Linked DNA regions of Kordia antarctica. The protein of the gene in region 1 interacts with the protein of each later gene in a pairwise test. Links are inferred from orthologs where the notes say so. Each region holds a gene or a part of one and is shown in the gene's direction. Other genes may lie near its edges.

Region 1 (8,604 bases):
TTCGGCGAATAGAAATGCGAAGCGTATTATTGAAAATCCGGATGTGAAATACCTTGATGGAGGAGAATATTTCATTACGCGCTCGATGGTTAATAAATTGTTAATACAAAATGTTGATAGTGTTACGAACATACGAAAAGATCAGTTAGATTTGGATATTCTAGAGGAACGTTTACGCGCGAATGAAATGATTCAAGATGCAGAAGTGTATCTGTCTGTAAATGGGACTCTTGGTGCAAAAATTAAACAGCGAACACCAATAGCACGTATCGCAACAAAAGACTCTTATTATATAGATTCTGAAGGGAAAGCGATGCCTTTGTCCAAAGTTTCTGCTGCTCGTGTTCCATTTGTGGAAGGAAAAGTAGATAAAAAGGAGCTGAAAAATATATATGTGTTGACAAAATACATAGCCGAAGATGATTTTCTGAAAAAGAACGTGATCACCATTGTACAAAACGAAAACAAGACATTTGATCTAAAATTGAGAACGAATGATTTCATCGTACAATTTGGCAACATTGAACATATGGAAAAGAAGGTGAATAATTTGAAAGCGTTTTATAAAAAAGCTGTAAAAGACAAAACGTTGAATGATTATGCGAAAGTTGATTTAAAATTTACCAATCAAGTAGTTTGCACCAAAAAATAAGTCATGGAAAACAATAATATCGCAGTAGGATTAGACATAGGAACCACGAAAATCGTGGCAATGATTGGGCGAAAAAATGAATACGGAAAGCTCGAAATTCTTGGAGTTGGAAAATCCAAGAGTTTGGGTGTGCATCGTGGTGTCGTAAATAATATTACACAAACGATTCAATCTATACAACAAGCAGTACAAGAAGCCGAAAGTGTTTCTGATTATAAGATAAGTGAAGTTGTGGTTGGAATTGCAGGACAACACATTCGTAGTTTACAACACAGCGATTATATTACGCGCAGCAATGCAGATGAAGTTATAAATGAAGAAGATATTGACTTACTCATCAATCAAGTATATAAATTAGTAATGCTTCCTGGTGAAGAAATTATTCATGTGCTTCCGCAAGAATATAAAGTGGATGGACAAGCCGAAATTAAAGAGCCAATTGGAATGTACGGCGGACGACTGGAAGCAAATTTTCATGTAGTTGTCGGGCAAGTTTCTTCGATTCGAAATATTGGAAGATGCGTAAAAAGTTCTGGATTAGGCTTAGCTGGAATTACCTTAGAACCTTTAGCATCTGCCAATGCAGTATTAAGTCAGGAAGAAAAAGAAGCAGGCGTTGCATTGATTGATATTGGAGGTGGAACCACAGATTTGGCAATTTTTAAAGACGGAATCATTCGCCATACGGCAGTAATTCCATTTGGTGGAAATGTTATTACAGAAGATATTAAAGAAGGCTGTTCTATTATAGAAAAGCAAGCGGAATTACTGAAAATAAAATTTGGATCTGCTTGGCCAGGCGAAAATAAAGATAACGAAATTGTGTCGATTCCAGGATTACGTGGAAGAGAACCAAAAGAGATTACATTGAAAAATCTCTCAAAAATAATTCATGCACGAGTTGTTGAAATCATAGAACAAGCGTACTTAGAAATTAAGAACTACGGACATGAAGAACAAAAGAAAAAACTAATTGCAGGAATTGTGCTTACAGGTGGCGGAAGTCAGTTGAATCACTTAAAGCAATTGGCAGAATACATTACAGGGATGGATACCAGAATTGGCTATCCAAACGAACATTTGGCAGGCGATTCGGATACAGAAATGGCGAGTCCATTATATGCAACGGCTGTCGGACTTGTAATGAATGCAGTAGAAAACCAATCAAAAGCTATCATTGAAGAAGAAATTGTGGAACCACCTACAGAAGCAATTTCAGACGGAGAATCGTCTATTAATGATGACACAGAACATACCGCTCCAATACAATCGGAACCAAAAAAAGAACGAAAATCGATCTTTGAAAAATGGGCCGATAAGTTGAAAGATTTTTTAGATAACGCAGAATAATAAAAAAAACAGTTAAAGAATTATGAGTAGCAACACAGAATTCGGAAACATTTCATTTGATTTACCAAAAAATCAATCAAATGTAATTAAAGTGATCGGTGTAGGCGGTGGCGGAAGTAACGCTATCAACCACATGTTTCAGCAAGGAATAAAAGGAGTAGACTTTTTTATCTGTAATACAGATTCTCAAGCTTTACAAAATAGTACAGTTCCTAATAAAATTCAATTAGGAGTTTCACTGACGGAAGGTTTGGGCGCAGGCGCGAATCCGGAAGTTGGAGAAAAAGCAGCTTTGGAAAGTATTGAAGACATTAGTACCATGTTGGATACCAATACAAAGATGATTTTTATTACCGCAGGAATGGGCGGTGGAACAGGAACTGGAGCAGCTCCAGTGATTGCAAAACTAGCCAAAGATAAAGATATATTAACCGTTGGTATTGTGACGATTCCTTTTAAGTTTGAAGGAAAAATGCGGAATGCACAAGCGCGTATTGGAGTTGAAAAATTACGTTCGCATGTAGATTCGCTTATTGTAATTAACAACGATAAACTAAGAGAAGTTTACGGAAACTTAGGCTTTAAAGCAGGTTTCTCTAAAGCGGATGAAGTATTGGCAACAGCTTCTAGAGGAATTGCAGAAGTAATAACGCATCATTATACACAAAATATTGACTTGCGCGATGCGAAAACAGTATTGTCTAATAGTGGAACAGCTATCATGGGATCTGCGAATGCTTCTGGTGCAAACCGAGCAAGCGAAGCGATTATGAAAGCGTTAGATTCTCCATTATTGAATGATAATAAAATTGCAGGAGCTAAAAACGTGTTGTTGCTTATCGTTTCTGGTTCAGAAGAAATTACGATTGATGAAATCGGAGAAATTAACGATCACATTCAAACAGAAGCTGGCGGCGGAGCAAACATCATTATGGGTGTTGGTGAAGATGAAACGTTGGAAGATGCAGTTTCGGTAACTATTATTGCTACGGGTTTCGATATTGATCAGCAGGACGAAATCGTGAATACGGAATCTAAAAAAGTGATTCATACATTAGAAGACGAGCAAACTGCTGTTCACAACTTAACACCGAAAACAACTTCTGTGGTAACACCAACTATTCCGCAAAAACCTGTGGGAGACGTTGCGCCAAAAAAGGCGGAAGTAGTTCGTCATACGTTGGTAGATGATAGTGCGACATTGAATTTGATTCCGACTTCGGAAATTATCAAAAATATGTCTGTTATATATGATGAAGTTAAAGCACCAATTGCTCAAGATGACTTCATTATTACGACAATGACAGATAAAATTAATGCGATTGAAGTAAACGATCCAGAATTTGTAGTTGCAGCCGAAATAGAAGAAGAAAATCAGATTACTTTTTCTTTTGATATGCCATTGGCGAAACCTGTTGCAGAGAAAACTCCTGAAAAGGAAGATCTTATTAAGTTTGAATTGACTTCTGAGGATGTAAATGCAATGGAAGTGACAGATCATGTAGAGGTAGTTTCTGTGACAGAAGTTCATGACAAAGGTGTCACACGTTACAGTTTAGATGACTATATGGAGGAAGAACCTGCTGTTGAAAAAAATATTTCAAAAGTAGCTGAAGATGGCATTGTTTTTGAGAAGAAGATAGTCGAAGATTCAATTACAAAAAAAGAAGATTCTGATGAGGGAAATCCATTCAATAGTAGTATTGAAGAAAGCTTAAAAAGTAGAGTGGACGAACGCAGAAGAAAACTAAAAGAATTTAATTATAAATTCAATAATAACGTCTCTCGTATTGACGAAATAGAGAAGCAGCCAGCTTACAAGAGAGCAGGTGTTGAGCTTGATGAAACCAAATCATCAGATAATGCTTCCCGAACCAGTTTGGGTACGGATAGTAATGATGATATGCAATTAAGAAGTAATAATTCTTTTTTGCATGATAACGTTGACTAATTAGATTTAGTACTATTATATATGTTTTTTTAGACCCGGGAATTGCTGTTCTATTTCCGGGTTTAATTTTTTACCTCTCCAACATTAAAATAAAGATATCATGGGATTACAACAAGATATAATGACGGCTCTTAAAACGGCTATGAAAGCCAAAGATCAAACTGCTTTAGCGGCTTTGCGCGCTGTAAAGTCTGAAATATTATTGGCACAAACAAAAAGTGGTGCTAAAGAAGAATTGTCTGAAGAAGAAGAGATTAAGTTGTTGCAAAAATTAGTAAAGCAACGTAAAGATAGCGCGGCTATTTTTACGGAGCAAAACAGACCTGACTTGGTGGAACCAGAAGTAGCTCAGGCGGCAATTATAGAGCAATTTTTGCCAGAACAATTAACAGCAGAAGAAATAGAAAAAGTAGTGGTGATGACTATTGATGATCTTGGTGCTTCAGGAATGAAAGACATGGGAAAAGTGATGGGAATTGTTTCGAAAGAATTGGCTGGACAAGCTGATGGAAAGACTATTTCTACAATTATAAAAGCAAAATTATTGAATTAATTATAAATTATAGAATTTTAAACAATAAGATTCCCACTTTCGTGGGAATGTATAAGGCCACGTAGCTCAGCTGAATAGAGCACTGGATTTCGGCTCCAGCGGTCACAGGTTTGAATCCTGTCGTGGTCACGAATAAATAGTACATTCAAAAAAAAACGCCAAGTTTACTTGAGCGTTTTTTTGTTTGTACTATTTTCAAAGCGGAGCTTTATCTGGATCATGAAATAATCCTGTCGTGGTCACATTAAGCAAGAAACCATGCCATTTGGCATGGTTTCTTATTTTACAGTAGTGAGTTGCAAAGGATCAAGGAATAATAGTACTTTTGCTACTAGAATCATACTAAGTTTGGCTTCATGTAAAGGACTTTTTACTTAAAAAGCTATACATTAGTGGGATGAAATAAAGGCTTATAAATGTGCCTATAATCATACCTCCTATAACAGTCAAAGCTAAAGGTTTCTGTAAATTGGCTCCTAAGCTATTTAAAAAAAGAAAAGGAGTCAAAGCCAGTATTGTAGTAAGAGAGGTCATTAAAATTGATTTTAAGCGCAGTTCACCTCCTTTTTTTACTGCTTCTTCCATGTTTAATCCTTGTTTTCTTAACATATTAATCGTGTGAATTTTTAATATGCTGTCATTAATGATAACTCCACACATAATAACCATTCCAATAGCAGACATAATATTTATGGTACCTCCAAAAAGCCAGAGTAGTAAAAGCGCTCCACCAATATCTATTGGAATTTCTAATAATATGATTAATGGTTGCCATAACGATTCAAATTGAGCAGCCATGATGAAATATAAAAGTAATATAGCAACCACAATAACGATTGTGAGCTCATGAGTTAGTTCTTTTAATTCAAATAAACTCCCACTTAATCGAAAGTTAAAATCATTATTATTTTTAAGAATATTTTGCACATTATCAATTCCAGAATCTAAGCCTTTTGCTGAATTAACCTGATATGCTATATGTTCTCCATTGATGCCAGCGGTGATCGTTTTATATTGTTTGGTAGGTTGAATCTGAATTAAATTTTTAAGAGGAATGAAGGCATTATTTTTATTTTTTATAAATATTTGACTAATGCTTTTCTCTATGTCCGATATACTATAATCTAATTTAATTGCAATAAATTTTTGAGAAGTTTTAAGGCGGTCAATAAACTGTTCGCGAAAAACAGTTTTTAATTCTTTGATGATATCATCTTGATTTACGTTATACAATAAAACGTTTTCAGGAATAATTTTAATAGAAGCTACTTTCTTTATTGGAATTTCTGTATATGATACAGTTGCCAATAATTCATTTATTTCTTCAAGCTTTTCTTCTTTTGGGCTTTCAAGAAAAGATTTAGAATATACTTCTACATTTAATTGAGTATCGTTTGTACCAAAAATATATTGAAAAATGTTTTTAGGAGTTTCAAAATTTAGATTGCTTTTTGGGTATTGTGTTTCAATTTTTTGCGCAATTTCACTTTGTATAAATTTTAGTTTAGAATTTGATGTTGACTTTATATACACAACAGCTTCTGAAAAACTTTTTGTATCATCATGTTGTAATAAATATTGTTGTTCACCCACTTCTGAAAATACTTGATCAATGTTTGAAATATTTTTTAATACCATATCAATTCGATGTTGACTTTCATTGACAGTAATATTATCATTCCAGTCTATTTTTATAATGGTTTCATTTTGATTAATTTCAGGTAATTGTGAATACTCCATTTTAAAAAAAAGCATAACTGCTGCTATAGTGCTTAGTATTGAAATAGAATATACTAGCCATTTTCTTGAGAAAAAGAAAGAATAGCTTTTAGCGTACCAATTTTCAGTATCTGGTAATTTAAGTTTAAATAATGTCCATTTTTTTAATTGTAATTTCTTGTTTTTAAGTTGTCTGTATAAAACAGGAATAAAAATAATGGAAACTAGTAAAGAGGTGCATAAGCTAATAGTTATCGCAAGTGCTTGCTCATAGAATAAAGCACCTGTAATTCCGCTTAAAAATAGTAAAGGTAAAAAGACAGAACAAGTAGTTAGTACCGAAGTAATTAATGGAGTAATAATCTCTGTAGTTCCTTTGACGCAAGCATTAACTACTGAAAAACCTTGTGTTAGTTTTTGAGAAATATTGTCAATGACAATGATAGAGTTATCGATCATCATACCAACTCCTAATATCAATCCGGATAAAGAAATTACATTTATAGAAAGGCCAAATATGAAGAAAAACAACATACTTATTATCAAAGAAATAGGAATGCTGAGGGCAATGACAAAAGGAGCTTTGATATCTTTTAGGAATAAAAACATAATCAAAATAGCTAAAGTACTTCCTATCCATAAACTGGACTTTAAATTTTTAATCGACAAGTTTAACAGTTGTGTTTGATCTTGATTGGTTGAGAATGTCAATTCTGGATACGTTGTCTCGAGCGATGTTGTCAGTGTTTCTAATTCTTCTTTTAGTTCATTTAACTTAGCATCAGCTTTTTTTATAATTGCAAGTACAATTGCTCTTTTTCCATTTGAATATACTAAGCCTCTTTCTAAAGTTGGTTGCAGGGAAACTTGCGCTAAATCTTTTAGTTTGAATAATTTTTGATGAATATTGAGGTAAATATTTTCAATATCTTTTTTAGTCCTAAGCGGGTTTGAAAATTTAAAATTATACTGATAAATACCATTTTGTACAATTAGATTGCCATATTCAATATTATTTCGTCTAATGGCATTTATAATTTCGGTATTGTCAATCCCTAAACTTCTTATTTTTTGACTGTAAGGTGTGATGATGATTTCAGGAGATATGTGGCCACTCATGTCAGCAAGCGCAATATTCGGTAGTTGTTCTACACGCTTTTTGAGAATGGTTTCCGTAAATTCACTAAGTTCCAGAAATCGTTCTATACTATATTCTTCTTTAAGAGCTATGGTCAAATTTAATATAGGAATGTCAGTTGTTGACGCTTTAATTACTTTAGGTCTTTCAAGGTCTCTAGGTAAATAGTTTAGTGAAGCATCAATTTTTTCATTTACTTCTATAAAAGCAAAATCAGTCTTAGTTCCGTATTCAAATACTAATTTTAGCGTTGCAAAACCGTCTCTTGTTTCAGTTTTAATATCTTTTAAATTATTAATTTGTAATAATCGATTGCGAAGCAGTCTTACAATATTTGTTTCTAATTCTCTAGCAGTATTATTTGGATAGCTAAGCTGAACAGTGATTTTTGGAATGTCAATATCAGGCATTAGCGAAGTTGGGATAAACCTCGTAGCGGTAATACCCAATAATATAAAAGCTAAAGTTGCCATAAAAACGGCAATTGGTCTACTTACAAGAAACTTTATCATACTCCCGAAAATTATTCTTGTTATTCCACAGTAACTCTTAGTGTTAATTTGTAAAATTTAGTTTTTGTATTTGCTTTTACTATCGTATAGGAAGTGTTTTTTCCAACTCTATTGTCTGAATCGTATGTAAGCGTGATAAATCCATCTTCATTTGGTGGAATTGTATATGAGCTCAGCTCATAAGTAGTACAAGTACATTCAGGGTTTACATATTCTATTCTTAATGTATCTTTGCTTGGATTGTTGAATTTAAAATCAGCTTTTAATATTTCGCCTTCTGAAATTGTTTTGAAATCAAACACTTTCTTTGAGAATTTTAAAAGAGGATAACTTTTCTCTTCTGACTCTTTTGCAATTATTGATTCTTTTGGAGTCTCTGTTTTTTTTACTTCTTCATTACATGAAATGAGAGAAATGAAAAAAAGTAATACATAAAACGTGTTTTTTTGCATGATTACTCAATATTAGGAAGTGTAAATTTATAGGCTTTCAATGTTAACTCATCTTCTTCTAAAATGGCATCAGAGTAAAAATAGGGATCAATATATCCTGCGACTTTAAATCCTTTTGGTACATCAACATCCGCAACTAATACATTCCCTTTATAAATTTGTAATCCATCAACACCTTCGGCTATAGGCTTATGGTAGCTTCTAAAGAATATATCCTTTTCTTCTATATGTTTAACGTCTGTATAGTAACTCGTATTAGGTTTTTTGTTTTGATAGA
Region 2 (6,947 bases), 1.6 Mb from region 1 along the record:
TGGGCGGACGCGTAAAAACATTGCATCCTAAAGTATTTGGAGGAATTCTAAATCGTCAAAATAACGAAAGTGATGTTGCCGAATTAGCGGAATATGAAATTCCACAACTTGACATTGTCATTGTAGATTTATATCCGTTTGAAAAAACAGTCGCATCTGGCGCAAGCGAAGAAGACATTATTGAAAAAATTGATATCGGAGGAATTTCTTTAATTAGAGCTGCCGCGAAAAACTTTGCAGATGTACTTTGTGTATCTTCTGTAAACGATTACGGAACTTTTTTAAACTTGTTAGAAACGCAAGAAGGGAATTTTTCTATAGAAGATAGAAAAGCATTTGCTGCAAAAGCATTTAATGTTTCTTCTCATTACGACACAGCTATTTTTAACTATTTTAATAAAAATCATGAAATAGCAGCGTTGAAAATAAGTGAAAACAACGGAAAAGTATTGCGTTACGGAGAAAATCCACACCAACGCGGATTCTTCTTTGGAAACTTTGATGAGATGTTTGAAAAGCTTCACGGAAAAGAATTAAGCTATAACAACTTATTAGATGTAGATGCAGCCGTTAACTTAATGAACGAGTTTACAAACGACGATCCAACATTTGCTGTTTTAAAACATAACAACGCTTGTGGTTTTGCAACTCGCGCAACCATTCACCAAGCATATGTAGATGCATTAGCGGGCGATCCAGTTTCTGCTTTTGGTGGCGTTTTAATTGCAAATAAGAAAATTGACAAAGCAACTGCCGAAGAAATTCACAAACTATTCTGCGAAGTTGTTATTGCGCCATCCTATGATGAAGATGCTTTGAAAATTTTAAAAGGAAAGAAAAACAGAATCATTTTAATTCAAAATGAAGTAGCATTGCCAGAAATGCAAGTACGTTCATGTTTGAATGGTGTTTTGGTACAAGATAAAAATGCTAAAACAGATGTTTTAGAAGATTTAACATATGCTACCAACAATAAACCAACAGATGCGCAGTTAGAAGATTTATTATTCGCTTCTAAATTGTGCAAACACACAAAATCGAACACAATTGTTTTGGTAAAAAACAAGCAATTATGTGCGAGCGGAACTGGACAAACAAGTAGAGTTGACGCGTTGAATCAATCTATAGTAAAAGCAACCAATTTCAAGTTCGATTTAAACGGAGCTGTGATGGCGAGTGATGCTTTTTTCCCGTTTCCTGATTGTGTAGAAATTGCAGGAAATGCAGGAATTGAAGCGGTAATTCAGCCTGGCGGATCAATAAAAGATCAATTGAGCATTGATTATTGCAATTCAGCTAATATTGCAATGGTATTTACAGGTACAAGACATTTTAAACATTAATTTTTTCATACCTTTGTAAGTCACTAAAAATGAATTACAAAACATATAAAACAACAGATAAAGCACATGGGATTTTTTGATTTCTTAATGGAGGAAATAGCAATAGATTTAGGAACTGCAAACACGTTAATCATTCACAATGATAAAGTGGTTGTCGACAGTCCATCTATTGTCGCCAGAGATAGAGTATCTAACAAAATAATTGCTGTCGGACAGGAAGCTGCGCTGATGCAAGGAAAAACCCATGAGAATATCAAAACAATTCGCCCGTTAAAGGATGGAGTTATTGCTGATTTTGATGCATCAGAGCAGATGATTAGTATGTTTATTAAAAATATTCCTGCGCTTAAAAAGAAATGGTTTCCGCCTTCACTTCGAATGGTTATTTGTATTCCTTCAGGAATTACAGAAGTAGAAATGCGAGCGGTAAAAGAATCTGCAGAGCGTGTAAACGGAAAAGAAGTGTATTTAATACATGAGCCAATGGCAGCAGCTATTGGTATTGGTGTCGATATTATGCAACCAAAAGGAAACATGATTGTTGATATCGGTGGTGGAACTACAGAAATTGCCGTGATTGCTTTAGGTGGAATTGTCTGTGACAAATCTGTAAAAGTAGCTGGTGATGTATTTACCAACGATATTGTATACTACATGCGTACGCAACACAACTTGTATGTTGGAGAACGTACTGCGGAAAAAATTAAGATTCAAATTGGAGCAGCAACGGAAGATTTAGAAGTTCCGCCTGAAGAAATGTCGGTTCAAGGGCGTGATTTACTCACAGGAAAACCAAAGCAAGTTCAGATCTCTTATAGAGAAGTTGCCAAAGCCTTAGACAAATCTATTTTACGTATTGAAGATGCGGTAATGGAAACGTTGTCACAAACGCCTCCAGAATTAGCAGCTGATATTTACAACACAGGAATTTATCTTGCTGGTGGTGGATCTATGTTACGCGGATTGGACAAACGGCTGTCTCAAAAAACAGATTTACCTGTATATATTGCCGAAGATCCATTGCGTGCCGTTGTACGTGGAACAGGAATTACCCTGAAAAACTTAAGCAAATTCAAAAGTGTATTGATCAAATAAGAACATAAAAGTACATGCAACAGATTATTAATTTTCTGATAAAGAATAAAAACTTTATTCTCTTCATGCTGTTGCTGTTTGTATCGCTTGTTTTTACGATTCAATCACATTCTTATCATAAAAGTAAATTCATCAATTCTGCCAATTGGCTCTCAGGTGGTATTTATGAAAATGCAAATGATCTTTCTTCATATCTATCCTTAAAATCTGAAAATGAAATATTGGTGGAGGAAAATCGTCGGTTGAAAAATATTTTATACAGTAAAGAAGATAGTTTGAGTACAATTCGGTTTATTGATAGTACTTCTTATCCTACTGATTATATGTTACGTGCTGCTAAAATCATAAGAAATAGCTATTCAAATCCAAATAATATCCTTTTGATTGACAAAGGAACTTCCGATAGTATTGCTACGGATATGGGCGTAATTAACTCTAAAGGTATTATTGGCGTTGTAGATCGTGTTGGCGGAAGTCATGCAACAGTTATTAGTATTTTAAATTCTATTTCTAGAATTAACGCACAATTAAAAAATACGTCTCATTTCGGTTCTTTATCGTGGAATGGAAAAGATCCAAATATTGTACAATTAGAAGATTTAGAGAAATTAGCACAATTTAAAGAAAATGACACAATTATTACTGGTGGAAATTCTACCTTATTTCCAAAAGGAATTCCCATTGGAATCGTAAAAGATTTTACATTAAACACCACCGAGAATTTATACGTCGTAAACGTGCAATTATTCAACGACATGACCAATTTGGAACATGTATTTGTAATTGAAAATTTACACCGAGAAGAAATTGATAACTTATTAGCTCCTGAAAATTAATGGGTTCTGTTGTATTTTGGAATAGTCTCCGATTTGTCGTCGCGGTATTAGCGCAAGTATTGATATGCAATCATATCGATTTCTTGGGCTACATAAATCCGTTGGTATATATCTATTTTATATTTCTATTTCCTTTCAACGTAAACAGAAGCTTGTTTCTTGTCTTGGCTTTTTTATTAGGACTTACCATAGATATGTTTTCTGATTCAGGTGGCGCAAATGCTGCTGCTTGTTTGGTAATTGCCTACATACGACCTTTTGTATTGCGTTTTGCATTCGGAATTAGTTACGAACATCAATCCATAAAACTTGCAAATACAGCTTTCGGACAACGAATGGTTTACATTGTCATTTTAACAGTAATTCATCATTTCGTTTTATTTTCTTTAGAAATTTTTAACATTTCTAATATAGTTCTCATCCTTGAAAACACGTTATTCTTTAGTATCTTTACAATTCTAATCATCACATTATCAATAAGTTTATTTAGCCGAAAAAAATCATGAGGAAACTTTTGTTATACCTTGTTGTCATCTCTGTTGGAATTATCTATACAGGAAGACTCTCGTATCTGCAATTGTTTAAGGAAAATGTAGCTGCCACAAACTACTTAAATGATAGTGCTATTAAAACAATTCATGCATATCCTGAACGTGGTTATGTATATGATAGAAACGGAAAGCTTCTTGTGGCAAATCAGCCAGCGTATGATGTCATGGTCATTCCAAATGATGTAAGAGATTTTGACAGAATTGAGTTTTGTAAATTAGTAGGTATTCCTGCTGAAGAATTTGAAAAAAAATTACAAAAAGCAAAAGACTATTCTTGGCGAATTCCATCAGTGTTTGTAGCACAAATGTCAAAAAAAGAATATGCGTTTCTTCAAGAAAAAATGCATCGCTATAAAGGTTTCTACATTCAAAAACGTTCTATTCGTAATTATCAAACTGTTGTTGGCGCAAATGTTTTAGGTTCTATTAGCGAAGTAAATGATGCTGATTTAAGAAGAAATCCAGCATATCAATCAGGTGAACTCATTGGAAGAACAGGCATTGAAAAATCGTATGAAGACGAATTGCGTGGCACAAGAGGCGTAAAATATCTTCAAAAAGACATTCACAATAAAATACTAGGTCCGCATATGGAAGGTCGTAAAGATACTCTTCCCGTAAACGGAAAAGATATTCAAATTACGATTGATAGTAGGTTACAAGAATACGGCGAAAAGCTAATGATCAATAAACGTGGCGGAATTGTTGCCATTGAGCCGAGCACAGGCGAAATCTTAGCGTTAATTTCTGCGCCAAGCTACAATCCAAATTTATTAGTCGGACGACAACGTTCTAAAAACTATAGTGTATTACATTACGATTCTATCAATAAACCACTCTACGATAGAGGTTTACTAGCTTCGTACGCGCCAGGTTCGCCATTTAAAACATTGAATGCGTTGGTTGCTTTGCAAGAAGGTGTGGTTACGCCTCAAACTATTTACACATGTCGTAACGCCTATTACTACGGGAAAAGAAAAATGGGTTGCCATTGCGGCGGCGGAAGACGAAATATTATTAATGGAGTTGCCAAATCGTGTAATGCGTATTTTGCAAATGCATATCGTCAAATTATTAGTAAATATGATTCGCCACGTGAAGGAATGAATGTTTGGAGCAGTCACATGAAAAGTTTTGGTTTGGGTGGTTATTTTGGGAACGATCTTTCTACAGGTCGCCCAGGGAGAATTCCAACAGGAGATTACTATACAAATAGCTTTTTCAAGCATGATAAATGGCACGTTTTAAATACGATTTCAAATGCAATTGGACAAGGTGAAGTAGAATTAACGCCGATTCAATTAGCAAATATGACAGCTGCAATTGCCAACAGAGGTTATTATTATACGCCACATATTATCAAGCAAATTGATAATCAACCAATTGAAAATAAACAATTTACAGAGAAAAAATATACTACAATTGATACAGAACATTTTGAGCCTGTAATTCAAGGAATGTACGATGTATTCAGCATGAAAAAAGGCGGAACTGCTAGAGCGTTAAATGTTCCTGGTATTGAAATTTGTGGAAAAACAGGAACTTCCGAAAACTTCGTTAAGATTGATGGCGTACTAACACAACTAACCGATCATTCAATATTTATAGCATTTGCACCAAAAGACAATCCTAAAATTGCGATTGCCGTTTTTGTAGAAAATGGGTATTATGGTTCGCGTTGGGCTGGGAAAATTTCTAGTTTAATGATTGAATTATATCTTAAAGGCGAAGTTAGCTTGAAGGATATGGAAAAACTTGTTTTAGAAAAGAGTTTGGAAGAAGAATATGCAAAGCCACTAAGCGGAAAACCATTTACAATTAATGAGTAGAGAAGTAAAATTTGTCAAAAAAATTGACTGGCTTTCTATCCTACTCTACTTTTTGTTAGTTGGAATTGGCTGGATTAATATTTACTCCGCTTCTGTTACAGATGCTTCCACAGGTTTTCTTGACATGAACGAACTGTACGGAAAACAGCTCTTTTTTATTGGTACAAGTCTCTTACTTATTATTCTTATCCTTTCGGTAGAAGCCAAATTTTACGAACGTTTTTCGAGTATTATTTATGTCATCGGACTCGTAAGTTTGATGGGATTGATGGTTTTTGGTAAAAATATAAATGGTGCAACTTCTTGGTATCCAATTGGAAGTTTTACGCTTCAACCTTCAGAATTTGCAAAAGTTGCCACTGTACTTGCGTTGGCAAAATTTCTAAGTGATATTCAGACAAACATTAATAATTTTAAGCATCAACTGATTGCTTTTGCTATTATTTTAACGCCTCCAATACTAATTGTTTTTCAACCAGATCCAGGAAGTGCGATGGTTTATTTGGCGTTCTTCTTTGTGATGTATCGGGAAGGTTTGCCATCTATTTACTTATGGATTGGTTTTTTACTCATATTGCTCTTTATTATTACGCTTAAAATTGGGTATGTTTTTACAATTATAGCAGCCTTGATTATAGGATTGGCTTGTATTTTTTTCTTCTTTAAAAAACAACTAAAACGACTTCGAAAAACGACGCTAGCACTAACATCATTGGTTGCAGCTATTGGATTCATTTTAGCGGTAAATTATATATTTCACAATGTATTTCAGCAACATCACCGCGATCGTTTTACGCTAGTTTTGGGATTGGAAAAAGATCCTGCAAAGCTGGAAAAGATTCGGAAAACATTTGGTTTCAATACCAATCAATCTGAAATTGCGATAGGTTCTGGTGGTTTAAAAGGAAAAGGTTGGCAGAAAGGAACACGAACTAAAGGCGATTTTGTTCCTGAACAAGATACCGATTACATCTTTACAACTGTTGGTGAAGAATGGGGATTTATAGGAAGTTCGTTAGTTATTTTCCTATTTGTTGCGTTATTATTGCGAATTCTCCACAGAGCCGAACAGCAGAAATCTAAATTTAGTCGCGTGTATGGATATAGTGTCGCCGCGATTCTATTTTTCCACTTTGCCATTAATATTGGAATGGTTATTGGATTATTTCCAACGGTTGGAATTCCGCTGCCTTTCTTTAGTTATGGCGGTTCAGGACTTTGGGGATTTACTATTTTGCTCTTTATTTTTATTAAGCTAGACGCGAATCGGATTAATGAGTGGTAATTCTCTTT

Evidence for each region. Proteins that work in one complex are often made in the same cells at the same time.
Region 2: the proteins of ftsA (region 1) and IMCC3317_RS11530 interact in binary tests that used the Escherichia coli proteins (3 or more experiments, as listed by UniProt). The link is inferred for Kordia antarctica from one-to-one orthologs.

Annotation. Positions count from the first base shown.
Region 1 is NZ_CP019288.1:4,404,757-4,413,360, forward strand. The notes cover bases 34-2,828. They hold ftsA (cell division protein FtsA), read left to right. Parts: upstream 34-655; coding sequence 656-2,002; downstream 2,003-2,828. Other genes in these bases: IMCC3317_RS18450 (cell division protein FtsQ/DivIB), read left to right, coding at 34-652; ftsZ (cell division protein FtsZ), read left to right, coding at 2,025-2,828. Outside these bases: more of IMCC3317_RS18450, read left to right, coding at 1-33; more of ftsZ, read left to right, coding at 2,829-3,953; IMCC3317_RS18465 (GatB/YqeY domain-containing protein), read left to right, coding at 4,054-4,506; IMCC3317_RS18475 (efflux RND transporter permease subunit), read right to left, coding at 4,861-7,875; IMCC3317_RS18480 (DUF1573 domain-containing protein), read right to left, coding at 7,896-8,327; IMCC3317_RS18485 (hypothetical protein), read right to left, coding at 8,330-8,604. UniProt on the Escherichia coli protein: Essential cell division protein that assists in the assembly of the Z ring. May serve as the principal membrane anchor for the Z ring.
Region 2 is NZ_CP019288.1:2,778,135-2,785,081, forward strand. Bases 468-3,423 are described here. They hold IMCC3317_RS11530 (rod shape-determining protein), read left to right. Parts: upstream 468-1,409; coding sequence 1,410-2,438; downstream 2,439-3,423. Other genes in these bases: purH (bifunctional phosphoribosylaminoimidazolecarboxamide formyltransferase/IMP cyclohydrolase), read left to right, coding at 468-1,343; mreC (rod shape-determining protein MreC), read left to right, coding at 2,453-3,274; mreD (rod shape-determining protein MreD), read left to right, coding at 3,274-3,423. Also shown: more of purH, read left to right, coding at 1-467; more of mreD, read left to right, coding at 3,424-3,780; mrdA (penicillin-binding protein 2), read left to right, coding at 3,777-5,654; rod shape-determining protein RodA, read left to right, coding at 5,647-6,939. UniProt on the Escherichia coli protein: Forms membrane-associated dynamic filaments that are essential for cell shape determination. Acts by regulating cell wall synthesis and cell elongation, and thus cell shape.